DNA from 2 places in the Anaerococcoides asporogena genome. Region 2 is predicted to be linked to the other one. Evidence: riboswitches for the same ligand, from Rfam matches in the RefSeq annotation. Region 2 holds a riboswitch; the other holds the start of a gene.
The links. Region 2 has a riboswitch for FMN ahead of P6M73_RS09970 (ECF transporter S component). Riboswitches for the same ligand answer to the same signal wherever they lie in the genome.
Positions count from the first base shown of each region.

Region 1 (15,788 bases), 900 kb from region 2:
TTTCAGCAGGCGGTTGATCTCCTGTATGAAGCCGCAACAAAGGACCCGGACAGTCTGGCCAGATCCTATGCCATTATCTCCTGGGCTGAATTGACCCGGTGGCTGAATCAGCTAACAGCCGACATAATTGAATATGCTGACAACCAAAAAAACTGTGAAAAAAGCAAACGCTGCCTTCTAAGCTGGATCTACGCCCTTTCACTCTTTAAAAGTCACGGCATTACAGAACTGTTGACGTTCCTGAAAGACAAGGAGGATCACCTGAGAAGGACAGCTCTGTCTTATCTAAGCGATCTGCTCGATGAAAGTAACTGTGAAGAAATAGGACAAGGTGTCAGGGCTCTCCTGGAAGAAGAAACAGTCCTTCCCGTTCGTACCCAAGGTGAAAAATTACTTCAATCCATACAGCAGCTCCGATAAACCGGGGCTTGCGATGGCAGATACCATGAATCCCAGACTCAAAAAAAAAAGAAAAAACCGAATGCTCCCGGAGAAAGCGCGCTTTGCACAGCACGGTCTCTCCGGGAGCATTTCTGTTAAACAATGAGGTACCGTCCGATGAGGGCAATGCTGATCCGGTTTGTACCACTATTTACCTGTTTATGCCTTAGTTTGTCTGAAACGACTGAATGAGATTGACCATCTCGATGGCAGAAACGGCAGCATCAAAGCCTTTGTTGCCTGCCTTGGTTCCGGCGCGCTCAATCGCCTGTTCCAAATTGTCCGTAGTCAGAACCCCAAACATAACCGGGATCTGGCTTTCCAAAGAAACAGCAGCGATGCCCTTGGCTACTTCAGCAGATACATGGTCAAAGTGCGGAGTAGCGCCCCGAATCACGGCTCCCAGGCAGATGACCGCATCGTACCGGCCGGATTCCGCCATATGTTTTGCCATTAACGGGATCTCATAGGCTCCCGGAACCCAGAGCATCTCGATATCATCCTCTGCCGCCCCGTGCCGGCGCAGTGCATCCAGCGCTCCCTCAAGCAGCTTCCCGCCGATAAACTCATTAAACCGGGCTGTCACGATGCCAAATGTAAAACCCTGTGCCGTCAGTTTTCCTTCAAATACTTTCATCATAATCCTCCGTTGCCTTAATCCGGCTAATTTTTTCTATTCCAATGATCGATCTGACTCGATTGGGCTTGCTGCCCAAATGCTGGGTTCAAGTCACCTCAGTTCTTCCTGGTTCTGAACCTGCGGGCTGATCAGCTACACCGCGTTCTGTGGCTGAGTCTGGCCTTCAGCCGGATTTACGCCTTCTTCCAGGTGGAGCAAATGTCCCATCTTCTGCTGCTTGGTCAGCAGGTAATTGAGATTGCGCTCATTGTGATTCATTTCGATGGGTTCACGGCTGTCGATGGTCAGACCAAACCCGGACAGGCCGGCAATTTTCTTCGGGTTGTTGGTAAGCAGGCGGATGCGGCGCACGCCGAGCTCCCGCAGAATCTGAGCCCCGATCCCATAGTCGCGCAAATCTTCCGGAAAGCCCAATGCCAGGTTGGCTTCCACCGTATCCATGCCCCAATCCTGCAGCTCATAAGCCCGGATCTTGTTGAGCAGGCCAATGCCCCGCCCTTCCTGGCGCATATAGAGCAGGACACCTCGTCCCTCCTGCTCGATGCGCTTCATTGCATTGGCCAGCTGATCGCCGCAATCGCAGCGCAGCGAGCCAAACGCATCACCGGTCAGACATTCCGAGTGCACTCGAACCAGAACAGGTTCCTCTCCGGCGACATCGCCCTTAATCAGGGCTACATGATGCTCTCCGCTTGTCCGGTCCAAAAAGCCTGCCATTCTGAATTCCCCGTGTTTTGTCGGAAGATTCGCCTCACTGACCTTTTCAACCATCACTTCATGGTCCCGGCGGTAGGCAATCAGATCCGCAATGGTAATGATCATCAGCCCATGCTTCTCCACGAACTCCATCAGCTGGGGCACCCGCGCCATGGTTCCGTCCTCATTCATGATCTCACAGATCACACCGGCTGAGCTCAAGCCGGCCATCCTGGCCAGGTCTACGGCGGCTTCGGTATGTCCGGCACGGGTCAGCACCCCGCCTGCTTTCGCCCGCAGGGGAAACATGTGACCCGGCTGTTTGAAGTCCTCCGGTTTCGCATTCGAATCCAGCAGCCGCGCCACCGTCAACGCCCGCTCCCCGGCCGAAATCCCCGTTGTTGTTTCCATGGCATCCACCGAGACCGTAAAAGCAGTCTGATGAGAGTCTGTATTCACATTGACCATGGTTGGAATTCCCAGCTCCAGCAGTCGCTCCCCCGTCATGGGCATGCAGATTAGTCCTCGGCCATGCTGCGCCATGAAATTGATCGCCTGTGGCGTCACTTTCTCCGCAGCCATTAATAAATCGCCCTCATTCTCCCGATCCTCGTCATCCACCACAACGATAATCCGTCCGTTTCTGAGTTCTTCCAATGCTTCTTCAATCGTGTTGAATCGCTTCATATTTTCTCCCCCTCGTTTGTTTCAGGCTGTCAGCCTGCTCTATCATAAAATTGCTTTCAGGTTCTGCCGATCCATTCATCTTTCGTTGAATCATCCATATCTGTCTGTTTGGGTTAAGGCATTTCAGGATCACCGTTTGGGATCCTATTAAGTCTCTATCAACTGCTCGACCGCTTCTGCATTCGATTAGAATCTCTTTTCGAATCTCTTCTCGAATCTCTTCTCTATCTCTTTTATTTCTCTTTTCGATTCTTTCTGCAAAGAGATCACGTGTTACGGTCCGATCGGTAACAACTATCTTTTGGATTCAATCTGTGAGTGAAATCATCAGTTATTCTGGTGGCCGGCAGTTACAGGAATCCGTGAGCCGCCAGAAATCCGGTGTTCAGCTCTCCGGATTGTACAGGTTCTGGTTCTGGTCCCGATCCGGCTGCCGTGGATCCAGGCCCCGACAGCAACCGTTCCACGTATTTGGCGATCAGGTCGCATTCCAGGTTGACGGCTGACCCGACCTGCTTGTTAGCCAGGGCTGTATGCTGCCAGGTGTGCGGAATAACCGAGACCTCAATGGAATCCTGGTTCGCGGCCGATAAGGTCAGACTGATCCCATCCAGTGCCACGGAGCCCTTCGGGGTGAAATACCGCATCAAATGAAGCGGTGCACTGACCGTGATCCGGACTGCAATGTCATCGCGTTCCAGCTTTGTAATGCGGCCTGTTCCGTCAATGTGTCCCGAAACGAGATGTCCGCCCAGCCGCTGACTCAGCGTCAGAGCACGTTCCAGATTAACCGGATCGCCCGGCGTCAGATCCCCCAGGGTCGTCGCGGTCATGGTCTGGGGCATGACATCACAGGTAAAGCCACGGGCGTCAAACCGGGTCACAGTCAGGCACACTCCGTTCGTGGCAATGCTGTCCCCAGGCTGCAGGCCTTCCAGAACACGGGCAGCAGCAATCGTTACCTGGATCGACCGGGCGGTCCTGGTAATCGTGCGCAAAGCGCCTACTTCCTCGATGATTCCTGTAAACAACTGGCTGCACCTCCCTTTGCATGGGTTCTTTTCTCCGGCTGATTGACCTGGGCTTTGATCAGAAGATCTTCTCCCAGTTGACGCACTTCCTGGTAGGACAGCGCAACTGCCTGATCAAGCCGGGCAATTCCGATTCCGCCCACCGGGGTGCGAGCCGTCCGCCCCCCCAGGATTTTTGGCGCAATGATGGTTTGAACCTCATCAACGATGCCTGATTGCAAAGCCGATGCCGCAAGTTCACCGCCCCCCTCCAGCAGGATGCTGTCGATGCCCCGGCTGCCCAGCACACGCATCAGTTCCTGCAGATCCACCCCATTCTCCGCATCCGGCAGGACTGTCACCTGACAGCCCAGCGCTTGGAGCTGGCGCAGCTTTTCCGGCGGGGCTGCCGCCGTCGTCGCCAGAATCGGCGATACGCCGGTTGGACCGTGCAGAACCTTTGCCTGAAGCGGAATCCGAGCCGTCGAATCGACAATGATCGGTATGGGATGTACACCTTCCCGTCCTTCCCGCCGCGTTGTCAGTGACGGATCATCGGCCAGAACCGTCCCGATTCCAACCATAATGGCGGTATACTGATGCCTCAGCTCGTGGACATAAGCTCTGGCTGACGCTCCTGAAATCCAGCGGGATTCCCCCGTCACTGTCGCGATCTTGCCATCCAGTGTCATGGCCGTCTTCAGGAGAACATAAGGAACACCCTGGGCAATATGCTTGATGAACGGACGGTTCAATGCCCTGGCTTCATTCTCCAGAACCCCGCAGCAGACATCAATACCGGCTTTTTCAAGACACTTGATGCCCCGGCCGGATACCTTGGGATTGGGATCCTCCATGGCGATCACCACTCGACGGATCCCGCTTCGGATCACCAATTCGGTACAGGGTGGTGTCTTGCCTTGATGATTGCATGGCTCCAATGTGACATAAAGCTCTGCTCCCGCCACCGACTCTGTGGCAGAGTTGATGGCATTCACTTCCGCATGGGGTCCGCCATACTGCTGATGCGCCCCCTCACCGATGATTCGGCCGTTCCGTACCAGGACGGCCCCCACCAGAGGATTGGGACTGGTATAGCCGATTCCCTGACGGGCCAGCTCCAAAGCGCGCCGCATGAACCGGTCTTCACCGGACTGGATTCCTTGTTCCCGCTGAATATCCACTCTGATTCTCCTTTCTCTCAGTGTCGGACCATATCAAAAAGACCCTGAGATAAGCTCAGGGCCATAAAAACGAATATGAGGAGACCTCCGACCAAAAAATCGGAACATCATTCAATCATCTTCTTCCATCCAGACTTTACTGTCGGCTTCGGAGTTACACCGAATCAACCTTACGGTTCGCGGGCTGTACCGCCGGTAGGGAATTGCACCCTGCCCTGAAGACTCATTTAATTCTGTTCCTACAATACCGTCAGCAGCGCACGCTGTCAATATCATCCGGATGATAAACCGATCAATCCACACGGGGGTTAATTTTTCGATTGATAAAAATTTACCGTTGCATTCAGCAAAAGACCATGGTGGTAGCCCCTGCCTGCTCCGATTATTTCAATTCAGCACCTCCGGCAGAATGCGCCATTTTCGCGAAAAATACCGGAAAGGACTAATCCGACGGATCAAGTGCCGTCGGATCGTTCCGTCGATGTTGCTTTCGAAATCAATGAACCCTCCAGAGAGTCGTTATGAAGGTGCAATTCCCTGCTGGACCCACTGGCCTTCCTGTCACATTCATCCTTTCGACAACAAAAAGGTTATTTTGAGCGAGAAATCAATTCTTTCAGAATCTTCTCTGCTTCACCGCCCAGTGAACGATAATAGCTCAGTGTATAAAATTTCGAGTTAAGTTCAACGACACTTGCATCATCCCACTGATAAACAATCTGTCCATCGATGAGGATCTCTTTGAAACGTACGCCCTCACTCTTTTCATGAGATGCAGAAAGTGTAATTTCTTCTGAGGTTCCCAGATTTGCATGGATCGCGTATCCGATTACCTTCGATCTTCGGTCCTGTGTTTCACGATAGACTGTAAATGTGCAGTTCTGAGCCTTCAGGTAATTCTCGGGCAGAACGAAACCATGGGGTTCCACTAATTGTTTCATTTCCTCAAGAGAAGAAACTTCAGATACTGGCGAAGGGGCATAATAAATTCTGGCATAGATAAAACCGGCTGCAACGTAGAGAGTGTACGCTAAAATAGCCAGAGAGACTGTAATTATCAGGTACTTGAGTACCTTTCCAATGGTAATCCTGTGAACCATATTTTTCCTCCAAAGTGGTCTTCGCATTAGTTATTGATACTTAATTTATACGAATACTTAGCAAAACTGGCCGGAACCCATTTTAAAGCCACAACCGGCTCAGTAGTGGACGAACTTAATATATAAGGAGCTCCATACCACCCGGGATGGACACAATACTCATAGTCTCCATCCGACAGTTTTCGATAGCCATAGATGAGCATGGTATGAAAATTATAGCCATCAGCCAAAAATGTGGTCATCATGGCAGGATATCCCTTATCAATTTGTTCCCTTACATAAGCACTTGTTCAGAGGATCAACAATTCCATCAGCCCAACTTAGAGGACCCATCCCATAAGTTTGTGACATTAAATTATGAAGCTTGATAGCTTGAGGATAAAGCCCTGCTTTAAAATCGGCACTGACTAGCTTTTCCGGAGTGTATCCACTTAGAAGTACATTTGAATTTAGTGAATCAAGATAGGTGAGCCCCAGGCAGGTTGCCACCGCAGAGCAAGTACCTTCAGATGGAGATCCTACTTGATTATTGCCAAATGCTTTAATTCTTATGGCACCACGATTGTTGTAAAGCATTTTGGTTGTTACAACACTAGAGACAGATGCTGTCGGTTGAGTATTAATTGCCTTATCCTTCGTCTGCCCCAAGGAATCGGTCTGATTACTGCTCGTGATCTGATTCATAAGAATCTCGCATCCGGGCAATGTCTTGCTGGTTTGATCATTCGCTATATTATTAAATATGCCATTGTCTTTCACGTAATATTGAAATATTCCCCCATAATACTTTTTTGTCTGAGTATCGTCCGAATACGGACTGCTAATCTCTTCAGTGCACTCCATAACCTCAAGGGTATTTCAGTTGATTATTAAAAAACCTTTTTCGCCGCTGGCAAGGATATATGATGGTTGATCATCTCCATCATACATCAATTCAATTAGCGGCTTGTCACTGCCTATTTGTCGGCCCTCCATTGCAGCAATCGAATAGGAAATTTCCGATGACGAAAGATGATCCTGAACAGCCGCCTGTGCATTCCGTCCGAACAATGATACCGTGATCAAAACAACTCCAACAGCTAATATTTTAATTTTCATACATTCATCACTCCTAACAAAAGTAAATCAGCTGATTATTAATATTCTGAGTTTTACAGAGTTTTATACTAGAAACTATTCCTTAACGACCAATTGATTTTTACGTGGACGTCCGCGCTTACCCTTGTTCGTCTTTTTCACCACGTAGTCCGGGGCGCATCCCTCAGGGATCTCAAAGCCAAGAGCCTCGCATATGTCCACCTGTTTCCCCACAAATGGGGTAATGTACGCCTTCGTGTTGGGGTGCTCGATATAGCGAATCGGCCTCATCTCGTTTAACACATCCGCTACCGAATGAAACTGTTCGCCCAGCTTTGTTTTGCGGACATGGCTTAGGTAACAGCCCATGATCTGGGCAACAAAGAGAATAAAGGAACGACCAATTTTTCCAGTTTCCGTTGATGTACGCTGGCGGTCGGCTCCCAGGACCCCTTTCATCAGGGCAAAATACTTCTCCTGTTCATCCCGCAGCCTGTAATGCCGGTTAGCACTCAACGCATCCATGTCCAAACCATGGGTCGTGTTGGCAAAGAAACCTGCTTCTCGCCGACACCGGATGACCTTGGTCTCATCCAGGCTGAAGTCCTCCAGGATTCGAGTTTTCGCATTATACTTCAACCGATAAAACCGGTAGACCTGTTTGAGCGTTTCATCATCATCCAAGGGGATTTGGTTAACAAGGGACGCTTCCAAGGCTTCTCTCTGAGCTGCCAGAGCAATGTCCAGATCCGTTAGTTCATTGCCTCGGCGGATGGGATCAAAGTACAGGTTCAGTTTCAGATTTTCTGCTTTCTTGACGTTGTCACGCTGCCCTTCGATCTGGTAATCCATATCTTTCTGCAGATAGTAGATCCGTTCCTCCGGATCCACTTGCATACCATCCGGGTGGTGGCCGAAGTTTCCGAATTCATCGATCAACTGACGAACATGTTTCTGGCCGGTTTTGGTTCCCATGATCATGCGTTGCTGCTGGTCGATGTATAGTTCCAGATTGCGGATCGATTCATACCCCCGGTCAGTGATCAGGATGATTCGTTTCATGCCGGCCTGTTTCAAATCCTTCAGGATCACGGCCAGGCTTCGGGAGTCAGGGGTGTTTCCGGCAAAGCTGCGATAATAGACTGGCATGTGGCCATCCAAGGTGTAGACTACTACTTCCAGGGTTTGTGGAAGGGGCAGATGTTCTTTGTTCCGCCCGTAATGGATATCTGCCAGCGAGTGTCCGTAGCTGGAACAGCTTGTGGAATCGACAGCACAAACCTCATTGTCGTGGAGTCGGCGTGCCCGCAGACGCAAGAACGCCATGCGATCCTGCTCTGTAATGGACTGGGTAAACCTTGTAATATACGGAGAAGAGAGTGGCTTTGCCCGTGGTGTTTTTGCTATGCGCTGCCAGGAAGCCAGTTGGTTATAGGTCTCTCGTCCACAAAGTAGATAGAGGGCCAGTGTCATGAGGGTATCTACTTTTTCCTTATCTCCGTCAAATGTGCTCATGAGGTCGAATCTCAGGCCGGTCTGTTCCGCAATCTTCTCCAACAGCCATATGTCGCCATAGAGCCGGTTCTCATCCTGACTTTCAATAACCGGCCTTCCCGCCTTCCGTCGTCCTGACAGTTTGTCAATTTCACTTAGATCCCAGCCTTCCGGGAAGATGAGTTTATCTCGTTCCTCAATAGACTCCAGAAGATAATTCTTTCCCGGAATAAACTTAAGATCATCTGTTACCGTCCCCCAATAAACGTGACGGTATTCCCGTTTTCCGGTCTTTGGGTTCACTCTGGCCGGCTGTGTACTGGCATAGTGGTATCCATTATTGTGATGAATCGATACCCGGTAAGGGCTGTTAGAATCCGTGGGACGAGCCATTGTTATCCCCTCCTATTTTTAGTATAATTATACTAAAAATAGGAGGGGATAACAAGATGGAAAGGACTGATTTTCTCAGACATTAGAATGGTTTCAGGAGTTTGCAGATCGTTACTAGTATAATTGTTTGCAAAACTTAGATTAATATGATAGTACAATCTCATATAAATAAAGTCAATTTTCATTATTTTGTAATATTTTATACAATTTAATTCGAAATTATTATGTATTATCAATTTAATTTTAAAAAGTCAGTCATATAAGTCTTTCTCATTTCTGATGATCACATCAAATATCAAGGTCTATTTCATCGTTTCAACAAAAAATACCTCTTTTTAAATAGAAAACCAATTTAGAAATAGAGCTGTTTCCATGATCAGGATCGATCGCGCTTCGTAGAATGTGAATGAGAATGACGATCTCACTTGGGGAAAGGCTCACATCATTTCATTAAGTCATCGATCCCTTTCTTGAATCAGCTGATGCATTTTCATGGAGAGCAGCGGTGCCGGCAGCAGAGTGAATGCAGCGCCATATGCTCTGCGAATCCCCGTTCTGAACCGTTTCGAGGATCTGATCAGTCAGCTGAATCCATTCCAGCTTGATATCTCATCCATTTTCTTTCTGCTTCCGCTCAAAAAGACCCTGAGAAAAACTCAGGGTCAGCAAACGACTGGGAGGATTCATCGTAAAGGAATTAATTTTTTGCTCAATGGGTATCAATGCCCCGTCGCAGTTATACAGCGGCGACCTCGTTAGTCCGAGGCGCTTTCATTCGTCAACGGTGACGAGGCGGGTCATTCGGGGCCGAACCTTTTCCTAAGGTTAGGGCTCCGTGATTGCATAACATCTGGGCAATATAAGCCTTGGCATGGAAACAGCATAGACAGGAAACTCCGACGGTGCGATACCCGCCGGAGTTTCCTGTCTATGCTGTTGCAGCCAGATTCATTCAGTATTCATCACCTTGCCGGAGCAAAGCTTTTTTGAGCTGATCGATCTGAACTTTGGCTCTTCGACCTTTTAGGAAATCCAGTCGCTAGAAGCGGTCACTGACTTTCTGATCTCCCAGCACACGGTAAACATCGACTTCTTCGTCGCCAAAAACAATCCCCAGGGATTTGGCTGCCCGTACCATTTCACAGTTCGGATCCACGTTTTTGGTCACCTGGCCAATGACATGCTCCAGCGAATCATAGCTCATCTCCGTACCTTTTAAGGTAACCATATTCCCGAAGAGGCCTTTTTCCGCCAGTTCCACGGCCGCAATGCCATAGCGGGAAGACAGGATGCGGTCAGCCGAGGAGGGGCTGCCGCCCCGCTGCAGATGCCCGAGAATGGTGGCCCTGGATTCATTGCCGCACAGCTCATGCAGATCGAGGGCAACCTTGTTTCCGATTCCACCCAGTCGGATGGGATCCGGAGAATCCGCCACAACGGACTGAACCACCATTTCCCCATCAAGGGGCTTGGCACCCTCAGCTACCACGATGACCGAGAAGTTCTTGCCGATTTCCTTGCGCCGCATGATTTTGGCTGCCACATAGTTGATGTTGTAGGGAATCTCAGGAATCAGAATCGCATCCGCTCCGCCGGCGATTCCGGCATGCAGGGCGATCCAGCCGGCATAGCGGCCCATGACCTCCAATACCATGATGCGATGATGCGATGCCGCCGTGGTATGGAGCCGGTCCAGGGCTTCCGTCGCGACGTCAACAGCGGTAGAAAATCCGAACGTAGTGTCCGTCGACGCCAGGTCATTGTCAATGGTTTTCGGAATCGCGATGACCTTTACTCCTTTACGGGCAAAATCCCGGGCAGAAGTCAACGTTCCGTCACCGCCCACCACAAACAGCACATCAATCCCGGCATTTTTCAGGTTTTCCACGCCTACATCCGAGACATCCTTGATCACCGTCTTGCCATTCTCTTCGACCTGATACTTGAACAGGTTGTCCTTGTTCGAGGAGAACAGGATGGTACCGCCTTCCTGAAGAATACCGGAGGTATTGAACAGGTCCAGATCAACGAAATTGCCGTAATACAGACCGTTGTATCCGTTGCGAATGCCCACCACTTCCCAGTGATTCTCAATGATGGCCTTGCGGGTGACGGCCCGGATAACGGCATTGAGTCCGGGACAGTCTCCACCGCCGGTCATGATGGCGATTCGTTTAATTTCATCCATAATAAGAGTAACCCCCTGTGGTTTTAATAGTCGGATGTTTCCATGTTGATTTCTGATTTATCATGTAAATTATATCACATTGACCAGTTTATCAAAATCCAGTAAATGTTTTCATAAAAATGTTAACGATGACACGCCGCACGGAACCTCGAGATCGACTGCGCTTCTCGTATCGGAGCTTGGTTCAGTCGATCCCGCTCCTCGGGATCGGATCTGCTTTTTTCGAACGATTTCCTGACAGCTTCGGCAGCCCGAGAAAAGGTACAAGTCAGCAATGCGGGAATTTTTCCAGCGGACATCGTATCACGCGATAAAATTGGTTACAATGGAAAGTAGTACGACCGGAACAGCCGACTTATCAAGCGGCAGATCCAAACATGAAACCAACCCCATGAAGAGAAAAGATATATTTCCCCATAACAACTGCGGACGGACGCATTGAGGACCCTGATAAAAACGAGGCGCTGTCCGGCCTGCATCCGAAACGGAACGATCAAAGGAGAAGCAATGGAGCGATTGAATGAACGAATCAAAGAACTGGCCCTGGATCTGACCCGGGTCAAAAGCGTCGTGGAAACTCCCGGCGAAGTAGCGGCAGCCGACCGGATCCATGAGATCCTGAGTCAATTCCCCTACTTCCGGGAACATCCCGAACATCTGATCAAAGTCCCGGTAAAAGACGACGAACTGGGCCGGTATTCTGTCCTGGCCCTGTTCCGGGGGGAAGCCGGCACGTCCGAGGATACGGTCATCACCCTGGGCCACTACGACACCGTCGGCACGTCCGATTACGGCAACCTCGAAGAGTTTGCCTGCGACCCGGTGGAACTGACCCGACGCCTCCATGGGGTCAGCCTCAGCCCGGAAGCTCGGCAGGACCTGGAGTCCGGAAACTATCTGTTTGGCCGGGGACTGTTTGACATGAAAACCGGCGATGCCATCCTTTTAGCCATTCTGGAGCAGGTGTCCGCCGAGCCCGCCTCCTTCCCGGGCAACCTCATCTACATCGGGGTCTGCGACGAGGAAGCCAACTCCAAGGGAATGCTGGCGGTGCTGCCGGAGCTGATCCGCTTAAAGCGCGAATACGGCCTGAATTATCTGACACTCCTCGATACGGACTACATGACTTCCGAATATCCGGGAGATGAGAAGAAGTACGTCTACATCGGAACCGTCGGCAAAATCATGCCCAGCTTCTACATTGTCGGCAAGGAAACCCATGTCGGGGAAGCCTTCAAGGGACTGGATGCCAATCATCTGGCAGCCCGCCTGGTGGATGCGGTGGACCTGAATCCCGCCTACTGCGATGTGGTGGAAGGCGAAGTTACCCAGCCGCCCGTTACCCTGAAGCTGCGGGACTTAAAAACCGAATACTCCGTCCAGACCAGCCGGACCGCCAACGTCTACTTCAATGTGGCCACCCATTCCTCCACCCCCAGCCAGGTTCTGGAGAAAATGAAGCAGGCGGCTCAGACTGCTTTCGAAGAGGTTCTGGAAACCCTTACCGGCCATTACCGGACCTACTGCGAAATGGCTCAGCGCCCCTTTGCCGAACTCCCCTTCCAGGCCCGCACCCTGACCTATGCACAGCTGCTGGACCAGGTGACCCGCGAGCTGGGCGACCCCTTCACTCAGGCGCTGGAAGCCCGCATTGCGGAAATTGCCCGGTCAAAAAATCTGGATGACCGGGAGAAATCCTTAAAGATCGTCGAATATGTCCATGATCAGTGGTCTGACCGCGATCCGGTCATCATTGTCTATCTGACTCCCCCCTACTATCCGCACATCTATGTCAGCGAAGCGGACGAAAAAGGCCGCCGCCTTCTGAATACCGTCGCTCAAGTGGTCGACGCCTCCCCGGCCAGAGACCAGCTGGTGTTCAAGAAGTTCTTCCCCTACATCTCGGATCTCTCCTACGGCGGAGCCCCGAAGGATCCCAAGGTAATCGACGATCTCAAGGGCAATATGCCCGGCTTCGGCACCACCTATGACCTGCCGCTGGCTGCCATGCAGGAACTCGACCTCCCGGTCCTGGATATCGGTCCCTTCGGTAAGGATGCCCATAAATTCACCGAACGCATCGAAACCGGCTATTCCTTCGAAACAGCCCCGGCCCTGACCTATGAAACCATCCGCCAGCTCCTGAGCCCGGACTCCAACTAATCCGGCGACAAGGGCGCAAGGCCTTCCCGGCGAAGGCTTCGCCCGGATCGGCGGATTGCGCCAATTCCTGCCATCTGCTGACCGTCGGTCGGAACAGTGCCAAAACAAAGAACGCGTGATTCCACGCGTTCTTTGTTTTGGATTCGATTCACCCTGCGACTGATCCGGAGCAGAGTGGAATGAATCACGCTTCAGCTACTGCCGGGCAGTCCCCGCCTGGGGCGGATCGCGCCTGCAGACGGGCCTTTTCGGAATCATCCTGTGCTAAATCAGATTCCAGGCAACGATCAGCAGTGCCTGGGCTTCTTCTACTCCATAGCCTGGGCTTCCACTACTCCATGGCCTGGACGAGTTCCTCGAAACGTTCTCCTCGTTTTTCGAAATTGCGGAACATATCAAAGGAGGCACAGGCGGGGGAGAGGATCACCACATCACCGGGCAGCGCAACCTTGGAGGCCAGTTCCAGAGCTTCCTCGAAGGTTTCGGCATCCAGCAGGCGTTCCGCGATGGGTTCGCCGCTCTGGATGAAGGCCTGGCGGATTTTCTCCTTGGCGGCTCCCAGCAGGATGACATTCCGGAAATAAGGGGCCCCTTCCCGGGCCAGTTCCGAATAATCCAGATTCTTGTCCACGCCCCCCAGCAGGATATTGATGCGGCCCTTATCTTCCTGGAAGGACCGGATCGTTGCCAGGGTACGGGTAGGAGATGAGGCGATGGAATCATTGTAGTAGCGGACTTCCCGCTTCTTGGCCACGAACTGGGCCCGGTGCTTGACTCCGGTAAACGTCATGGCAAACTGCCGGGCGGTTTCGATCTCCACCAGGCCTTCGGTAGCCAGGAGGGCGGCGCAGAGATTCTCCGCATTATGAATGCCCTTGAGCTTCATCTCGGAGAGCCGCACCACCGGGGTGCCGCGCAGGAAAATGACCCCATCCTGATAGTGGGCATCTGCCAGCTCGCGGGAGGAGAAGGACTTGACGGCTCCGTGTGCCATGGACTTGAATTCCCGGGTATATTGATTGTCTTCATTGACAATCAATGTTCCGGTGGAATCCTGATAGCGGAAGATGTTGATTTTGGATTCCCGGTATTCTGCCATGTCCTTATGAATGTCCAGATGATTGGGCGACAGATTCGTCACCACAGCGATCTGAGGAGACAGATCCATGTCCATCAGCTGAAAATTGGACAGCTCCAGGACGATGATTTCATCCGGCTCAATGGTTTCTATTTCGTCAAACAGAGGAAATCCGATGTTGCCCCCGATGCGGGCCTTGCGACCCTGGGCCCGGAGCAGCTCATAGATCATGGTGGTGGTGGTGGACTTGCCGTCTGAGCCGGTAACGCCGATGATCCGGGCCGGGCAGTGACGCATGAATTCCTTCATTTCCGATGTGATAACAGCCCCCTCGGCTTTCGCCTCCAGCAGGGCTTCCACATCCGGGCGCATCCCGGGCGTCCGGAAGACGACATCAAAACCCTTCAGGTTTTCCAGATAATGGCGGCCCAGGACGAAATCGACCTTTCCTTCAAACTCCTGAACCTGAGCGTCCAGCTCAATGAACTCCCGTTTATCAAAGGCCGTGATCCGGGCACCCAGTCGGAGCAGGAAGCGGACCAGGGGGATGTTGGACACCCCCAGGCCGACAACGGCTACCTTCTTGTCCCGGATTTCCTGCCGAAACAGGTCAAACGATCTGGCCATGCTAGAATGCCACCCGCTGGGCGATCCACTGGTTGAGCTCACTGATTTTTACCCGGACCTGCTCCATGGTGTCGCGGTCCCGGATGGTGACGGACTGATCTTCCAGGGTGTCAAAATCCACCGTGACGCAGAACGGGGTTCCGATTTCATCTTCCCGGCGGTACCGCTTGCCGATGGATCCGGCATCGTCAAAGTCGGTCATGAAGTCCTTGGACAGCTGCGCGTAGACTTCTTCCGCCTTTTCGTTCAGCTTCTTGGACAGGGGCAGAACCGCTGCCTTGAAGGGCGCCAGCGCCGGATGCAGGTGCAGTACATTGCGGATGTCGCCGCCCTCCAGTTCCTGCTCTTCATAGGCGTCGAGCAGAATCGACAGGAAGATGCGGTTGGGGGAAACGGAGGGTTCAATGACATAAGGCAGATATTTCTCGTTGGTCACGGGATCCTGATAATTCAGATCCTCACGGGAGTGCTGCATATGCTGGGTCAGGTCATAGTCGGTGCGGTGAGCCACACCCCAGAGTTCACCCCAGCCAAAGGGATAGCGGTACTCAAAATCCGTGGTTGCCTTGGAATAGAACGAGAGTTCCTCGGCCGCGTGATCGCGGGCTCTCAGGTTCTCATCGCGCAGGCCAATATCCAGGAGGAACCGGTGCACGAAGCTGCGCCAGTAGTCAAACCACTCCATGTCAGTGCCGGGCTTGCAGAAGAATTCCAGCTCCATCTGCTCAAATTCACGAGTCCGGAAAATGAAGTTTCCGGGCGTGATCTCATTGCGGAAGGACTTTCCGATCTGGCAGATGCCAAAGGGCACCTTCTTGCGGCTGGTCCGGGCAATGTTCTTGAAGTTGATGAAGATGCCCTGAGCCGTTTCGGGTCTGAGGTACACCGGCTCGGAGGACTCGTCGGTCACTCCGATAAAGGTCTTGAACATCAGGTTGAACTTGCGGATATCGGTGAAGTCATGGGAGCCGCACTTGGGGCAGGCAATGTGGTTTTCCACAATGTAATCC
Region 1 covers NZ_CP120965.1:3,050,594-3,066,381, forward strand. Annotated here, with positions in the region: gene P6M73_RS14000 (HEAT repeat domain-containing protein) at 1-420, shown strand, start outside; gene ribH (6,7-dimethyl-8-ribityllumazine synthase) at 608-1,078, opposite strand; gene P6M73_RS14010 (bifunctional 3,4-dihydroxy-2-butanone-4-phosphate synthase/GTP cyclohydrolase II) at 1,214-2,464, opposite strand; gene P6M73_RS14015 (riboflavin synthase) at 2,815-3,495, opposite strand; gene ribD (bifunctional diaminohydroxyphosphoribosylaminopyrimidine deaminase/5-amino-6-(5-phosphoribosylamino)uracil reductase RibD) at 3,468-4,610, opposite strand; FMN riboswitch at 4,772-4,885, opposite strand; gene P6M73_RS14025 (hypothetical protein) at 5,249-5,758, opposite strand; gene P6M73_RS14030 (hypothetical protein) at 6,020-6,442, opposite strand; gene P6M73_RS14035 (hypothetical protein) at 6,617-6,856, opposite strand; gene P6M73_RS14040 (IS1634 family transposase) at 6,932-8,722, opposite strand; gene P6M73_RS14045 (6-phosphofructokinase) at 9,762-10,913, opposite strand; gene P6M73_RS14050 (M20/M25/M40 family metallo-hydrolase) at 11,418-13,073, shown strand; gene murD (UDP-N-acetylmuramoyl-L-alanine--D-glutamate ligase) at 13,405-14,778, opposite strand; gene P6M73_RS14060 (glycine--tRNA ligase) at 14,780-15,788, opposite strand, start outside.
Region 1: linked by a shared signal. The riboswitch ahead of ribD (bifunctional diaminohydroxyphosphoribosylaminopyrimidine deaminase/5-amino-6-(5-phosphoribosylamino)uracil reductase RibD) and the one ahead of P6M73_RS09970 (ECF transporter S component) in region 2 are both predicted to bind FMN.

Region 2 (15,788 bases):
CCAAGGCCCGTTACCTTATCAACTGCGGAAGCGTCGGCCAGCCCAGAAACCACAACCCGAAGGCTCAGTACTTGATTTACGATGATGAAACCTTTACCCTTGAAAAGCGCTCTGTCGCCTATGATGCCGCCCTGGCCGCTGAGAAGATCCGGTCCGCCGGACTACCTTCTCCCTTGTGGGAGCGAATCCTTCAGGGAATCTAAAAACCTGTATGCGTTATGGCGCATACAGGTTTCATTGTTACCTGGGCAAGCTTCCGATCGAAGGAAAGATATTTCGGTTCAGGCCGACTTATCGCAGTCTCGAATTAATTCCCCAGGGGCGAAATCGCATCCTGAATCCGCTCAAAGTTAAAGAAGAATGATTCCACCAGAGTCTCTGATGGGTCATACAGCGTAATCCGAACCGGAATCAGGCGATACTTTGTAATGTCATCCGCATATTTCTGCAGGGATACATCATCTGAATAAAGAAAGATCCGTTTTTCAGCGCCATTTAGAGCAGTTGGCTGAGAGGCATTGGACAGATTCAGCGATTCTTCACTTAACTTGCGCTCGATAAAATTGGTAATCAGCAGCGGATCCTTGCGATATTCTTTCACCACATACGCAGTCAAATCCGAGTCCACAACGAACACCAGCTGATCCTCGTCAGACATAAAGTCCTTGACGCGCCCCTGAAAATCATCGATTTTTCGGGAAACGGCAACGAAGCGTTCATCATATTTCTGTTTTCTGGCCGGATCCATTTCCTGCAGCGAATTTTTAATGCTGTTCAAAGCAATCTTATAATTCGTCGAATTCATCAGGTAATAGTAGTTTTCATGATCCAGTTTATTGATTTTATGCCGGAGAATATCAATGCCCCGAGAAATATTCACGACATTCACTTTGTTCTTGTCGATTTTTTCCGTAAACTCCCGAATAAATGGTTCATAGCTGGCACCAACATAGAAAAATGCCTGGTAGTCCCCTTCAGTCATCATTTCTGGATTCGGAACAATGCTCCGGAGATCTGATTCGGATTCCGTCATATATCGAATAGTATGCTGACCTTCAGATAATGAATCAATCATATCTGCTACAATCTTCGCTGAAGTCAGGATATTCAGATTTCGTTCCCGGGGCCCGGATTCAGACGATGTCATACCCTGCTGGGTCTGGCTTTCTCCGGTCTGGGCGCAGGCTGTCAAAAAAATCCCTGCCATCAGGATCAGTAAGCCGGATTTTAATATTTTCATTGATCTTTCCCTTTTCCACGTGTTTCCTGTATTATATACTAGCAAGAAATTTTTTAGTTTACAAAAGTATGAAAATAGAGCAAAGAGAGCAAACCAATGAATTATATTACGAAATCCACACAAGAAACCATGCGGTTGGGAGAACAGCTGGCCTCCTGTCTTCGAGCCGGCGATGTCCTGCTTCTGGACGGAGACCTGGGTGCCGGCAAGACCCACTTTGTCAAAGGACTTGCCCGGGGATTGGGTTACGGGGGCGATGTCAGCTCCCCAACCTTCACAATCTTAAACAGCTATCCCCTCCCGAGGCCGATCCCCGGCCAACTGAACCATTTCGATGTCTATCGGGTTCACGAAGAAGATGAAATCCTTGATCTTGGCTTTGAAGAAATCATCTACAGCACCGACATCAGCGTCATCGAGTGGAGCGACCTGATTGGAAGCATCCTGCCTGATGACTTTTTGAAAATTAACCTGTCCCTCGGAGAGTCGCCCGATGAGCGTAAAATTGCCATGAACTGGAGTACATCCCAGTCTGAAAGGAGCCTGCCCCATGTTGATACTTGCCGCTGATACCTCTGGGTCCAACTGCTCCGTCGCCCTGATGCGCGATGAAGAGCTGCTGGCAGAGTACAATATGAATTTTGGAAAACAGCATTCCGTGCTGCTGATGCCAATGATCGAGGACCTGATGCAAAAAACCGATGTAACCCCGCGGGATTTGACTCATCTGTGCGTCAATCTCGGACCTGGTTCCTTCACCGGTCTCCGCATTGGACTGTCGGTACTTGAGGCAATGTCTTATGCCTTGAATATCCCGTTGTACGGCTATCACTCCTTTGCGGCATCCGCCCAGTCCCTGAAGCATTCAGACCGGAATATTCTGATTCTGCATGACGCGCTGAAACAGACGTTTTACAGCGCCGCCATCCAGAATACCCCGCAGGGTCAAACGGAACTGCTCAGCCCCGAGGTCAGGGATCTGGCTGAACTGAAATCCCATTTCAGGGAAGGTGAACCTCTCCTCATTGCAGGCGACGGGCTGATCAAATATCGAGAAGCGATTCAGTCCGCATTCCCTCAGGCCAGACTGGCAGAGGATTCCGTCATTCAACGGGCATCCAACCTGGCCAGATTATGCAAGTCCGATGTCGACCGCCAGATTCCACCCGGAGATACCACTTTGCCCCGCTACATGAGAAAGCCGCAGGCACAGCGGGAGTATGAGGCCAAACATGGACACGTTCTCGATTCATAGGATGGAGGAGCAGGATCTGGAGGCCATTCATCAGATCAATGCTCTGAGTTTTTCATCACCCTGGTCTCGGGAAGCGATTCAGGCAGAGCTGCACAATGAGCAGGCCTATTACCTGACAGCCCGGGCGGATGGCCAAACGGTAGGCTATGCCGGTGCCTGGCTGGTGTTTGATGAAGTACAGATCACCAATATCGCGGTTCACCCTCAAATGCGGGGTCGGGGAATTGCAGGCCGTCTGCTCCAGGCATTGATTGAGGATATGAGGGAGCGCAGCATGGCCGTCATGTTTCTGGAAGTCAGGGTATCAAACCAGGCTGCCATCCGGCTGTATGAGTCGGCCGGTTTTCAGTATGCCGGCTACCGCAAGGGCTTTTATCCTGATAAAGAGGATGCCCACGTCATGTCTCTGAAACTGCCCCAGTCAGAAAGGTAACTCAGCTATAACATATGGAAAAAGAGCCCGCAGGCTCTTTTTTTTCACGTTCAGGGAATATTTCAGTATGTATTTTTCTGACTGTTCGGATGGCCTATTTCTTCCCCATATGATTTTTAATGGTCACTGATGTGACCGAAAGATTTGGTCTGGATTCAATGTTATTAATGAGCAGGTCGGCGATATCTCTGGGATCCATCAGTCGGGCTGTTTTCTCCGCCGGAAAGATTCCGTCCCAGAATTCTGTATTCATACCGCCCATATAGGCTGCCATCACCCGGATATCCGTATCTTTCAGCTCCACCTGAAGACTTTCGGTAAATCCTCTTACTCCAAATTTGCTGGCACAATAGACGGATTCTCCGGCTTTCCCTTCCTGACCGGCGGTGGAAATGATGTTCACCAGAATTCCCTGATTTCGCTCCTTAAAATGAGGCAGGACCGCCTGGGAAGTGAAGATAGTGCCCTTGAGATTGGTGTCAATCATTTCATGGACGGAGGACTCCATGAGCTCCTGTGCCGCTCCCAGCGCGATGACGCCCGCACTGTTGATCAAAACATCAATCCTGCCCCGCCGGTCCAGGATTGATTGAATCACGTTTCGAATCTGGGCCACCTGCGAGATATCCGCCTCAAAGCAGTCCCAGCTTCCCACAAGGCTTGCCGCCACGGTCTGAAGCTTATCCTCGGTTCGACCAATCAGACACACATGAGCCCCCTTTTCAGAGTATTTCCTCACCAGGGCTGCCCCCAGTCCGCTGCCAGCCCCTGTGACGACAACTGTTTGCTGTTCCATTGCATGAACCTCCTTGGGTAAATACTATATCCCTATCATACCATTCGTTCAGAGTGGAGGGTTGATTGCCATCTTCCAACCTCTCTGGATGAAATCCTGTCTGAACTTTTCTCGATTCTCTCACTTCTCTCGCTTTTCTTGCTTCTGTAGCTTCACTGGCTACTCTCACTTCTCTGGCTACTGGCTGGTCTGTCTTCTCTGGCTACTGGCTGGTCTGTCATCTCTGGCCACTGGTATCTCTGAGCTAACTGCTGTCACCTGTATGCGAAAATTCGGAAAAGTTGTGTCTCCTACATGTTCACTTCTCGCCTGATTGCGCAGATCGGTCTAATTCCGCTCAAAGAACCACCCCGTCCCCTTCCGGCTCAAGGCCTTGGTGGGACGGGGTGGTGATGAATCGGCGATCACATGGATCGACTTCTTTTTACGATATTCTGATCAGCAGGGGCTTAGTTGGCTTTGCGCAGACGAGTATTTTCCAGCTGGCTGACTGATTTGGAAGATTCCACTTTCAGAAACCGCTCAAGTCTGGAATACAAGAGCGCGGACAGCAATGCGACTGAAACACCCTTGATCGCATTGAACAGAGGAACCATCCTGTAAAGGTACGTCTCATAGGCTGCCTGACCTCCGGGGAATTCACCGGGGAAGAACAGCGGAACCAGAATGAATTTGTTGGCCAGTACCGCCGCAAGGGTAAAGCCAAGGGTTCCGAGCAGCAGACCAGTTACCAGACCGGTGAGGTTGCGGTGCTTCTTATAGACCAGGCTGACAACAACAATCATGGTGGAGATCACGATAAAATTTGCAATTTCTCCGACTCCGCCGGTGCTTGATTTGGTTGCGAACAGGATCACCTGCAGCAGTGCGGTGAGAAGCACACCGGTTCCAGGTCCCAGCGCCAGTGCGCCAAGCAGGAGCGGCACCATTGAAAAATCAAGTTTGAGCCATGGCACGGACGGAAGAATCGGGAATTCAAAGTAAGTGAAGATGAAGGCAATGGCGACAAGCAGAGCGCCTTTCACGGTAACTTGGGTGGATGTCCTGGTGTTTAACATAATAAAACCTCCTGAGATTTGATATCTTCAGAAGTAGAGTGACAAAAAAACCCCGGCAAAATGCCAGGGCTTCGATTATCATACTAATCTCTTCTTTCATCCAGACTATACTGTCGGCTCCGTAGTTGCAACGGATCAGCCTGTTAAGGCTCGCGGGCTATACCGCCGGTGGGGACTTACACCCCGCCCTGAAGATATTTATTTATTTTACATCTGTATTATATTACATGCGATCGAATCTGGCAACGGGTTCGTGAAGATTTCATCAAAGCTCTGTCGAATTGAAAACCATGATCTGAATCCGGTGTTGAGGCGCAGGCTCCGACTTTTTTGACCAGAATCCAGCCTCAATCAGCGCTTAGCGGTTTTTCCCATTCCCTTCATGGAAAGCGAAATTCGGCGCCGGCCCAGATCAACTCCGATGACGCGGACTTCAACAATGTCTCCGACCTTGACGACTTCCATGGGATTTTTGACAAATCGGTCGGCCAGCTGACTGATATGGACCAGGCCGTCCTGATGCACTCCGATATCCACGAATGCGCCGAAATCAGACACGTTGCGGACAGTCCCCTGCAGGATCATGCCTTCTTCCAGATCCTTCAGTTCCAGGATTCCGGTCTTGAAGATTGGCTGCGGCAGCTCCTCCCGAGGATCCCGGCCGGGCTTCATCAGCTCCTTGATAATATCCTGGAGCGTTGGAATTCCTGCCTTTGTTTCTTCACTGAGTTTGCTCATCGGATAGCGGTCTGCCCTGGCTTTGAGGTCATCCAACCCGCCGGAACGCACGTCAGACTTCTGATAGCCCAGCAGCTCCAGCAGCTCACGGGCTACATGATAGGACTCCGGATGAACCCCGGTACGGTCCAGAATCTCGTCGGATTCAGGCACCCGCAGGAACCCGGCACACTGTTCAAATGCCTTGGGGCCCAGGCGCTTGACCTTGGACAGCTCTTTCCGGGACTTGAAGCCGGAGACCTCATCCCGATAAAGAATAATATTGTCAGCCAGGGTCTTGTTAATTCCGGATACATAGGTTAACAGGCTCGGTGTGGCGGTATTCAGATCCACGCCCACACTGTTGACGCAGTCTTCAACGACGCCGGTGAGAGACTCATCCAGCTTTTTCTGATCAATATCATGCTGATACTGACCAACGCCAATGCTCTTGGGATCGATCTTGACCAGCTCCGCCAGCGGATCCTGGAGCCGACGGCCGATGGAGATCGCTCCGCGGACGGTAACATCCAGGTCAGGATATTCCTGAGTCGCCAGCTGGGAAGCAGAGTAGACAGATGCTCCTGCCTCGTTGGTAACTACATAGCCGACCTCGATCTGATCTTTCTTCAGTTCGGCAATCAGCTGTGCCAGAACCTCTTCGGATTCCCGGGAGGCGGTCCCGTTGCCAAGGGAGATAACTTCCACCTTATGTTTCCGAATCAGCGCTTTCAGCGTGCGAATGGTTCCCGCCACGTCGTTGCGCGGCACTGTGGGGAAAACCGCGGTGGATTCAAGGTATTTACCGTTTTCGTCCAGCACTGCAATCTTGCAGCCCGTGCGGAATCCCGGATCATAACCCATCACGCGTTTGCCTTTGACCGGTGCCTGAAGCAGCAAGGCTGACAAGTTCTTGGAAAAGACATCAATGGCCCCTGCTTCTGCTTTTTCGGTCAGCTGATTGCGGACTTCGCGTTCAATGGAGGGCCAGATCAGGCGCTTCAGGGAATCTTTGACTGCCCGGACCAGATAGGTCCGATTCTTGCTGTTGATTGTTTCCAGATGATCCAGCATATGGTCTTCAATGATCTGCTGATCCAGTTCGATGCTGACTTTCAGAACCCCTTCCTTTTCCCCGCGGTTCAGCGCGAGGATGCGGTGACCGGGGATGGCGCGGATCGGTTCATTGAAATCAAAATACATCTCGTAGGGTGAATTTTCGCCAGATCCGGTGGAGGTGATGGCTGCCAGCTTCTGAGCATAATCCCGAATCCATTTCCGGTTCTCGGCATCGTCTGAAAATTGCTCCGCCAGGATATCCAGGGCATAGGCGATCGCTTCGTCCTCCGACTTGATTCCCTTCTCCTCGTCCACATACTCCTGAGCTGCCGGCAGAACTTCGCCTTGCCCGGCCAAAATATAATCTGCCAGTGGCTTCAAACCCTTCTCCATCGCGATGATCGCCCGGGTCCGCTTCTTGGGCCGGAAAGGACGGTAGATGTCATCCAGTTCCGTCACCGTCGAGGCCTGACGCAGGGCTTCCAGAATGTCTTCGGTCATATTGCCCTGTTCTGTAATCAGACGCTCGATATCCTCCCGCTTGGCATTGAAATTTCTCAGGTAGGTCAGCCGCTCAGAGAGTTTACGCAGAACTTCATCATCCAGTGAACCGGTTTTTTCTTTCCGGTAACGGGCAATAAACGGAACCGTGTTGCCTTCGTCAAGGAGCGCAACCACTGCCTCTACCTGCTCCGTCCTGATCCCCAGTTCCTGTGCGATCTGTTCTTCCAGTCTCATCATTCCTGTAAATCCCCCTGTACTCTGGCCTGTAAATAGGCATTAATAAATAAATCGATGTTTCCGTCCAGCACCCCGTATACATCGGTGGTCTCAGCCAGGGTGCGGTGGTCCTTCACCATCTGATACGGATTGAACACATAGGATCGAATCTGGGAGCCCCAGCTCATGTCTTTCTGCTCCCCGGTCAGCTCTTCGATCTTTTCCATATGTGCCCGTTCCTTGAGTTCAACCAGCTTGGACTTTAACAGGTCCATGGCGACTTCCCGGTTGTTGTGCTGGCTGCGTTCATTCTGACACTGTACAATGATGCCGGTGGGCAGATGGGTGATCCGAACCGCCGATTCGGTTTTGTTGACGTGCTGGCCGCCTGCACCGCCGGACCGATAGGTGTCGATCTTCAGGTCATCCGGATTAATCTGTACATCCTGATTCTGTTTCAGTTCGGGAAGAACCTCCACCGAAGCAAACGACGTCTGGCGCTTGCCGTTGGTGTTGAACGGGGAAATTCGCACCAGGCGATGGATTCCCTTTTCACTTCGCAGATAGCCGTAGGCATACTCTCCGGTGATCTTGATCACCGCTTCCCGGATCCCAGCTTCCTCGCCATCGAGCTGGTTCAGCAGCTCTGTTTTAAAGCCCTTCTTCTCAGCCCAGCGCAGATACATGCGCATCAGCATCTGGGTGAAGTCCTGAGCGTCCGTACCGCCCACCCCGACATGGAGATTCAGGATGGCGTTATTGGCATCATAGGGTCCGTCCAGATGAAGCTGCAGCAGGTATTGGTCCAATGCTTCGTCCAGTGCCAGATAATCCTTATAGATTTGTTTCTCGGTATCTTCGTCATCTTCGGACAGTTCGGCCAGCACCTGAATATCGCTGAGCTGTTCCTCAAAGGTCCTTAGATTCTTTAACCGGTCTTCCAGTCCGGCCGCCTCCTGACTTAATTCACGGGCAGACTCCGGATCATCCCAAAAGGTCGGCTCCGACATTTTCATGTTCAGCTCCGACAACCGCAGGGTCAGTCTTGGGACGTCAAAGACTCTCCTTTATCGAATTGATTTTTTCTTCCTGCTCATTGATCTTCTGCAGGGCTTCGGCTAACTTTAAATACATTTCTTTCACCTCTTGAGCTGTTTGGATATCTGTAGATTCTGTGTGGAACATACAAGGTCATGAATAAAGGAAACAATCGGAATCGGTCTGGACCAGGCTGCGGCTCAGATCCAGTCCTGGATGGCACCAGTCGCTCTCTGCCGGTCGAGCCGGAGATCAGCCGTTTCTGACTCCATCATCTTCTGGGGGGCACGGAAGGGAACCCTGTGTCAGAGTTCCCTTCCATCCCATGTTAAGAATCCGGGTTAACCCCGTTCTGTGCGACCGTGGCAATTTTTGTATTTTTTACCCGATCCGCATGGACACGGATCATTGCGGCCGACCTTTTTATCCTTCCGGACTTGGGGTGTATTGGGCAGAGAGTCATCCTGGTTGGTTGCCGTTTCTTTGGCAACCTGTTCCCGCTCAATGTCTTCCTGTGTCCGGATCTCAACATTCAGGAGGAACCGAGTGGTTTCCTCGTCGATGGTGTCGATCATCTCGTTGAACATGTCAGTCCCCTCAAACTGATAGGCCTGTACCGGATCCTGCTGCTTGTAGGCCCGCAGTCCGATGCCTCGTTTGAGTTTGTCCATGTTGTCGATGTGATCCATCCACTTGTTGTCGACAACCCGAAGCAGGACGACCCGCTCCAGTTCCCGGATCTGTTCCGGATACTTCTGTTCCTTTTCATGGTACTTGACCATGGCGGCTTCAATGTAATGAGCTGTGATGGCTGCCTGATCCATCGCCTGCAGGTCCTCCGCCGGCGTTGGTTTGGCCTGAGCTACCAGAATCTGCATAAACCGTGCCAGGTTGGCATAATCTTCGCGGGTGTCCTGGCCATCCTGCAGAAAACGCTGAACGCTGTTCTCCACCGCGCGAGCGATCATGGACTGGATGCTTTCGGAAATGTCATTGCCCTGCATGACTTCACGGCGCTGACGATAGATAATCTCACGCTGCTGATTCATGACATCATCATATCCCAGCAGAGTCTTACGGGCATCAAAGTTGTTGCCTTCCACTTTCTTCTGGGCATTTTCAATGGCACCGGAAACGAGCTTGGATTCAATCGCCTCGTCATCTCCCAGCCCGAGCTTGGAAACACGGGATTTGAGGGTTTCACCACCGAAGATCCGCATCAGATCGTCATCCAGCGAAATGTAGAACCGGGATTCTCCGGGGTCTCCCTGACGGCCGGAACGGCCGCGCAGCTGATTGTCAATCCGGCGGGCTTCATGGCGTTCCGTACCCAGGATCTTTAATCCCCCCAGTTCCTTGACTCCTTCGCCCAGCTTGATGTCTGTTCCACGTCCGGCCATATTGGTTGCGATGGTAACCATGCCTCTTTCACCGGCATGTGATACAATCTCAGCTTCCTTGTCATGATAGCGGGCATTGAGAACCTGGTGCGGAACGCGTTCCCGTTTCAGGAGTTCCGATACCAGTTCGGACTTTTCCACAGAGGTCGTACCAACCAGAACTGGCTGGCCTTTCTGATAAGTCTCCACAATTTCCTGAATCAGTCCTTTGTATTTTCCTGCTACCGTCTTGTAGACGACATCCGGATGATCCAGTCGAACGACCGGCATATTGGTCGGTATGACAATAACGTCCAGGTTATAGGTGGATCGGAATTCATTTTCTTCCGTCAGAGCTGTACCGGTCATACCCGAGAGCTTCTGGTACATCCGGAAATAGTTCTGGAACGTGATCGTTGCCAGAGTCTTGGATTCCTTCAGAACATCCACGTTCTCCTTGGCTTCGATGGCCTGATGCAGTCCGTCGGAGTAGCGCCGGCCTTCCATCAGACGACCCGTGAATTCATCAACAATGATGATTTCGCCGTCCTTGACCATATAGTCTTTATCTGCCTTGAACAGATAATTGGCTTTCAGAGCCTGGTTGATATGGTGCTGCAGCTCCATATGCGCGGTATCTCCGAAATTGTCCAGGTTGAAGTAACGCTCCACCCTGGTAATGCCGTCCTCTGTCAGAATGACGGAATGAGCCTTCTCATCCACTGTGAAGTCAGCCTCATCCTTGAGCCGTTTCACGAAGAGATCAGCGACCTTGTACATCTCCGTACTCTTGTCCCCTTCGCCGGAAATAATCAGCGGGGTTCTGGCTTCATCAATGAGAATGGAGTCGACTTCATCCACGATGGCGAAATTCAGCTTGCGCTGAACCATTTCTTCCTCGTAAACAACCATGTTGTCTCTCAGATAGTCAAATCCGAACTCATTGTTGGTTCCGTACGTAATATCGCTGTGATAGGCATCGCGCCGTTCCTGGTTGGTCAGGCCATGCAGGATAATCCCGGTGGAAAGGCCGAGGAAGTTATAAAGCTGCCCCATCCATTCACCCTGTAATTTCGCCAGGTAATCATTGACCGTAACGACATGGACGCCATTGCCGGTCAGCCCGTTGAGGTAACACGGCAGCGTGGCCACCAGCGTTTTCCCTTCACCGGTTTTCATTTCCGCGATACGTCCCTGATGCAGGACGATTCCGCCGATGAGCTGGACATCAAAATGACGCATTCCCAAAACGCGCACTGATGCTTCGCGCACGGTGGCAAAAGCTTCCACCAGAATATCATCCAGTGTTTCGCCCTGAGCCAGGCGCTCCTTGAACTCAATTGTTTTATTTTTCAATTCATCATCGGAGAGCTTTTGATACCCGCTTTCCAGGGCGTTGATCTTCTCCACCATCGGGTAGATCCGCTTGACTTCCCTGTCCGAGTAAGTTCCGAAGATTTTATTCAGTATTCCCATTTTTTCCTCCGTATACGGTTTATACGCACTTTTTCACAAGCTATATTATACCACCTTACACCCTTGAGGGGAAATTATGACCTATATCCATTCAATCATAACAATTATTCAATCTGAAACATTTCATTCAATCCAGTCTGCTGTCACATCCTGGTGAAAGCATAAAACCCCCTGAACCATCGCGACCGGCAGAAAACCGCTCTTCAAGGGATGATTCAGGGGGATCTCATACTGCAGGGCAGACACTGAGGGCGACGGATGTCCAAGGTGGGCTCTTCTGCATCAATCAGCCTCGATGAATGATCACTCGTTCCTCCAGGGGCTTGATGTCCTTTTCCTTTGGTACATCCACTGCCCGGCCAAAGGGCATCTGAGCGTACAGCTTCCACTGGTCCGGTATATTCCATTCCATCCGAACCCGTTCGTCGATCAGTTCATTATAATGCTGGAGCGAAGCACCAATCCCCTCATCCGCCAGTGCCGACCAGACTGCAATCTGGTGCATCCCGCTGGTCTGGGCTGACCAGACTGGGAAGTTGTGGGCGTACTTGGGGTACTTCTCCTCCAGCTCTCTGACGATTGCCCCATCCTCATAGAAGAGTATGGTACCATAACCGCTTTGGAACGACGTTTCAACTTTCTTCAAACCTTTGGCATATCCGGCTTCCGAAGCAGTTTTCTTCATTTCTTCCAAAGTGATTCGCCACAGCTTCAGATGGTCCTCCCCAAAGAGAAGGACTGCCCGGGAGGATTGGCAGTTCATCGGTGAAGGCATGGTCTTGAATATATTGCCAATCAGCTCTGCGAGCTGGTCATCACTGATCGGAATGTCAGGCTTCAGCTCATAGCGTGATCTTCTTTTTTTAAGTCCTGTAAGGATCGCATTCATAACGTTCTCCTCCTGCGCAAATTTGCCAAATTTTAGTTCTGATTTCCGCCGCTGTGATCAACAGCAGATGCTGGCTGTTTCTTCTCATTTTAACCCCCTCCATTCAATTGAGCAATCGGCCGATCATTTCGGCGAATGAAGGGAGCGCCAGATCTTGCGGAATATCTCCCTCAAGGACTAAAACGGAGCCGGCGTTCACCGGCTCCGTTATCCATATCTGATTATTTACTGGTAGATCTTGACGAAGGCATCCGCATCCGGGTAAGCTTTCTCACCTGGCTCCGCAACAGGTGCTCCGAAGGGCATCTGGGCAACCATTCTCCAGCTCGCCGGGATGTTCCATTCACTCTTGACTGAGTCCGAAATAACTTCGTTGTAGTGCTGGAGAGAAGCACCCAGTCCCTCTTCTGCCAGTGCATTCCAGATTGCAGACTACAGCATTCCGTTGGACTGCTCGGACCAGATGGGGAAATTGTGGGCATAGGTCGGAAACTGCTCCGCCAGACCGGTGACCACGGAGTTCTCTTCGAAGAACACCACAGTTCCGAAAGAGTTCTGGAAACTATTGATCTTCTGTTCCGTCGGGCCAAACTGATCCGCCGGTACAATCAATTTGAGTTCCTCTTTGGTGATCTCCCAGAGCTTATGGTTCTGCTCCCCGAACAGGACAATCACGCGGTGCTGCTGTGAGTTGAAGGCGGAAGGGACATATTTGACCGCGGTCTTCACAATTTCGGAAACTCGGGCTTCTGAAATCGGCGACTTCGGGGAAATGGCGTACTGGGATCTTCTCTGGCTGATGGCGTTTAATACTGTGTTCATATTGTTGGTCTCCTTAAGATTTCGTATTGATTTACTGTATTTTGATGTATTTTGATGTATTTTGATGTAACTAAGTTACTAATCGTCTTTCTGTTACCATTCGTAACCTCTAATCTGATTTAAACATAACTGATAATGATTGTCAACTGGAGCTTAGCTTGTTTTTATAACTTTTTTATTTTATAACATATGCCAAAGGGTGCGATCCCACACCGGATTCCGCCAAGAATATGGGGTTCGTCCACTCCCGTCTGACGATCAGCTCATTGCCAGCTCGATCACCAGGATATGAGAAGTTGTACGCGCTTTGATGGTAAAATCCTCTTCCTGGCTTTCCACGGCATTCTTCCCGCCAACCAGCTCACCGTTAATGACCGACTCGCCTTCCATCTGAATCAGATAAGCCTGCCGGCCGGCACCTACCGCAAAATAAGCTTCCTTGCCAGCCTCCAGGCTGATGACATGGAATGCGGCATCCTGATGAATCCGGATCGGCGCCTGCCCGGTTTGCGATGAAACCAGCGGGAACCAGCGATTGACTCTGTCTTCCCAGGGGAAGCGATATTCGCCGTAATTTGGCTGATGATTGCGCTGATCCGGAAATACCCAGATCTGAAGGATTCGGAGCATTTCGTCTCCCCGGTTATGTTCGCTGTGATAAACGCCGGTTCCGGCACTCATATACTGGACCTCGCCTCGTTTCAGTACGCTTTCATTGCCCATGCTGTCCTTATGAGAAAGTTCTCCCTCAACGACATAGGAGATGATCTCCATATCACGGTGCGGATGCTTCTCAAAGCCGGTGTGGGGATGAATGAGATCGTCATTGATGACGCGCAGTGCGCCAAACTGAACTTTCTCCGGATTCCGGTATTCAGCAAACGAAAAATGAAAAATACTCTGCAGCCAGCCCAAATCACTGCTGCCCATGGTTTTATGATCTATAACCTTCATTGGTTTCTCCTTTGTTTCGCATTAACTATTGTTATTTATCATTCGTTGATTACTTTATGTAACTAATGTTAATATATCAGGTTCTCCCGATTGATGTCAACCTCTTTTCTTGCCCTGTCAAAATCTCTCATTTGTTCAAACCCTGATTATCTGCCTCAACGTCATCTCACAATCCTTATCGCCTGATTTCCATCGTTTGATTTTTATCGCCTGATCATCATCATTTGATTTCCCTTGCTTCACTACATACGACGATGCAGAGATTAGGGAATGGCTTCAACTGACAAGACCCGATCCCGGCAGCTCCGGGATCGGGTCTTGTGAAGGTCTGTGTAAATTGGATCAGTACCGCCCCACTGGAGGCTGGAGTTCCTCCGGCAAGGGGCAGCGATAGGCTCCGCCGTTCTGTTTGCGCACAAATTCCTTTGCCCTGGCGATCACTTCTGGCTGCTCCATCGTCTTCACTGCGGCCAGAGCCATCACGCGGGCCGCCGTCAGCATCCCTTTCCGGGCCAGGGAACTCCCAGACTGTCCCGTCATCTGCCAGGTGTGGCCGACATTACCAATGAATGCTGCGGCTACATTGAAATTCACCGTGGGGGCGACATAACAGACATCCCCTACGTCCGTTGAGCCGGACACGTAGCGGGTCGGACCTGCCGAATAAGGATGAACTTCGGTGTCCAGCGGATTGCTCTGGATTTCTGCCAGCCGGTCCTCGCCGAACATCTCCCGAATTGATTCGTTCATGCTCTGACGGGTCGTCTCGCTGAAACTGTCCCGATAGGCTCGGGCAAGCGCAAAGTCTGCTTCATCCCAGGGCGGAGCACCGACCTCCAGGAAGGCTTCGCTGGCAATGGCTGCCAGCGGCTCATTGGGAATATAATCCGAAAAGCCCATGGTAATCTCGTATTCTGTCTGGGTGCCCGTCATGAGAGCAGCTCCCCGCGAAACGTCAGCAACCCGCTCAAACAGCTCCTTGACCTGACTGACTTTGGGCGAGCGGACTTCATACTTGACGGTGGCCCGATCCTGGACCACATTGGGAGCTGTGCCGCCGGCATAGGCATAGGCGTAGTGAATCCTGGCTCCGTCGATCATATGCTCCCGCAGGTAATTGACCCCGACACTCATAAGCTCGGCCGCGTCCAGTGCGCTCCGCCCCAGATGAGGCGTACTTCCGGCATGCGCTGTTATCCCTTTGAAACTGAAATTCGCGCCCATGATGGCCACCGTCCGGGTGGACTGGACTTGATTGAGATCTGACGGATGCCAGGTGTAAATAAAATCCACCGGATCAAATACACCGGCTCGGGCCAGAAACTGCTTGCTGCCGGCCCCTTCTTCCGCGGGACAGCCATAATATACGACGGTTCCCGACAGTTGATTGGATTCCAGGTATTCCTTGAGTGCCAGGGCAGCTCCCAGCGATCCAACACCCAAGGCATTGTGCCCGCAGCCATGACCGGCAGAGCAATTCCCCAGGGGTCCGGGCTGGGTGAGTCCTGCCTGCTGACTCAGGCCATCCAGGGCGTCATACTCTCCCAGAAATCCCATGACCGGGCTGCCCTGCCCCCAGCGGGCAATGAAAGCTGTCGGCATGAGGGCTGTCCCGGTCTCGACGGCAAATCCTTCGGCTCCCAGCGCCTGCTGAAGCAGCGCCGCGGATTCGAATTCCTCATAGGGCAGCTCTGCCAGGTGCCAGATCCGGTCGCTCAGATCCAGCAGGAGTTCGGTTTTGCTGGTGATTGTTCGATCAATTTGTGTCAATGGTCTCATCGCTTCTTCTCCTGATCAGAGCATCTTGCTCAAAAATTCTTTCGTACGGGGATTTTGCGGGTGGTTAAATATCATGTCCGGTGTCCCCTGTTCCTGAATGACTCCTTCATCCATAAACAGAATCCGGTCGCTCACCTCACGGGCAAAGCCCATTTCATGAGTGACAATAACGA
Region 2 covers NZ_CP120965.1:2,148,010-2,163,797, forward strand. Annotated here, with positions in the region: gene P6M73_RS09940 (metallophosphoesterase family protein) at 1-203, shown strand, start outside; gene P6M73_RS09945 (metal ABC transporter substrate-binding protein) at 308-1,240, opposite strand; gene tsaE (tRNA (adenosine(37)-N6)-threonylcarbamoyltransferase complex ATPase subunit type 1 TsaE) at 1,337-1,810, shown strand; gene tsaB (tRNA (adenosine(37)-N6)-threonylcarbamoyltransferase complex dimerization subunit type 1 TsaB) at 1,791-2,495, shown strand; gene rimI (ribosomal protein S18-alanine N-acetyltransferase) at 2,473-2,928, shown strand; gene P6M73_RS09965 (SDR family oxidoreductase) at 3,023-3,724, opposite strand; gene P6M73_RS09970 (ECF transporter S component) at 4,174-4,782, opposite strand; FMN riboswitch at 4,867-4,982, opposite strand; gene P6M73_RS09975 (Tex family protein) at 5,134-7,299, opposite strand; one part of gene prfB (peptide chain release factor 2) at 7,296-8,333, opposite strand; one part of gene prfB (peptide chain release factor 2) at 8,335-8,412, opposite strand; gene secA (preprotein translocase subunit SecA) at 8,658-11,171, opposite strand; gene P6M73_RS09990 (nitroreductase family protein) at 11,458-12,060, opposite strand; partial or broken gene P6M73_RS09995 (nitroreductase family protein) at 12,286-12,882, opposite strand; gene P6M73_RS10000 (pirin family protein) at 13,141-13,836, opposite strand; gene P6M73_RS10005 (amidohydrolase) at 14,179-15,615, opposite strand; gene P6M73_RS10010 (amino acid ABC transporter ATP-binding protein) at 15,631-15,788, opposite strand, start outside.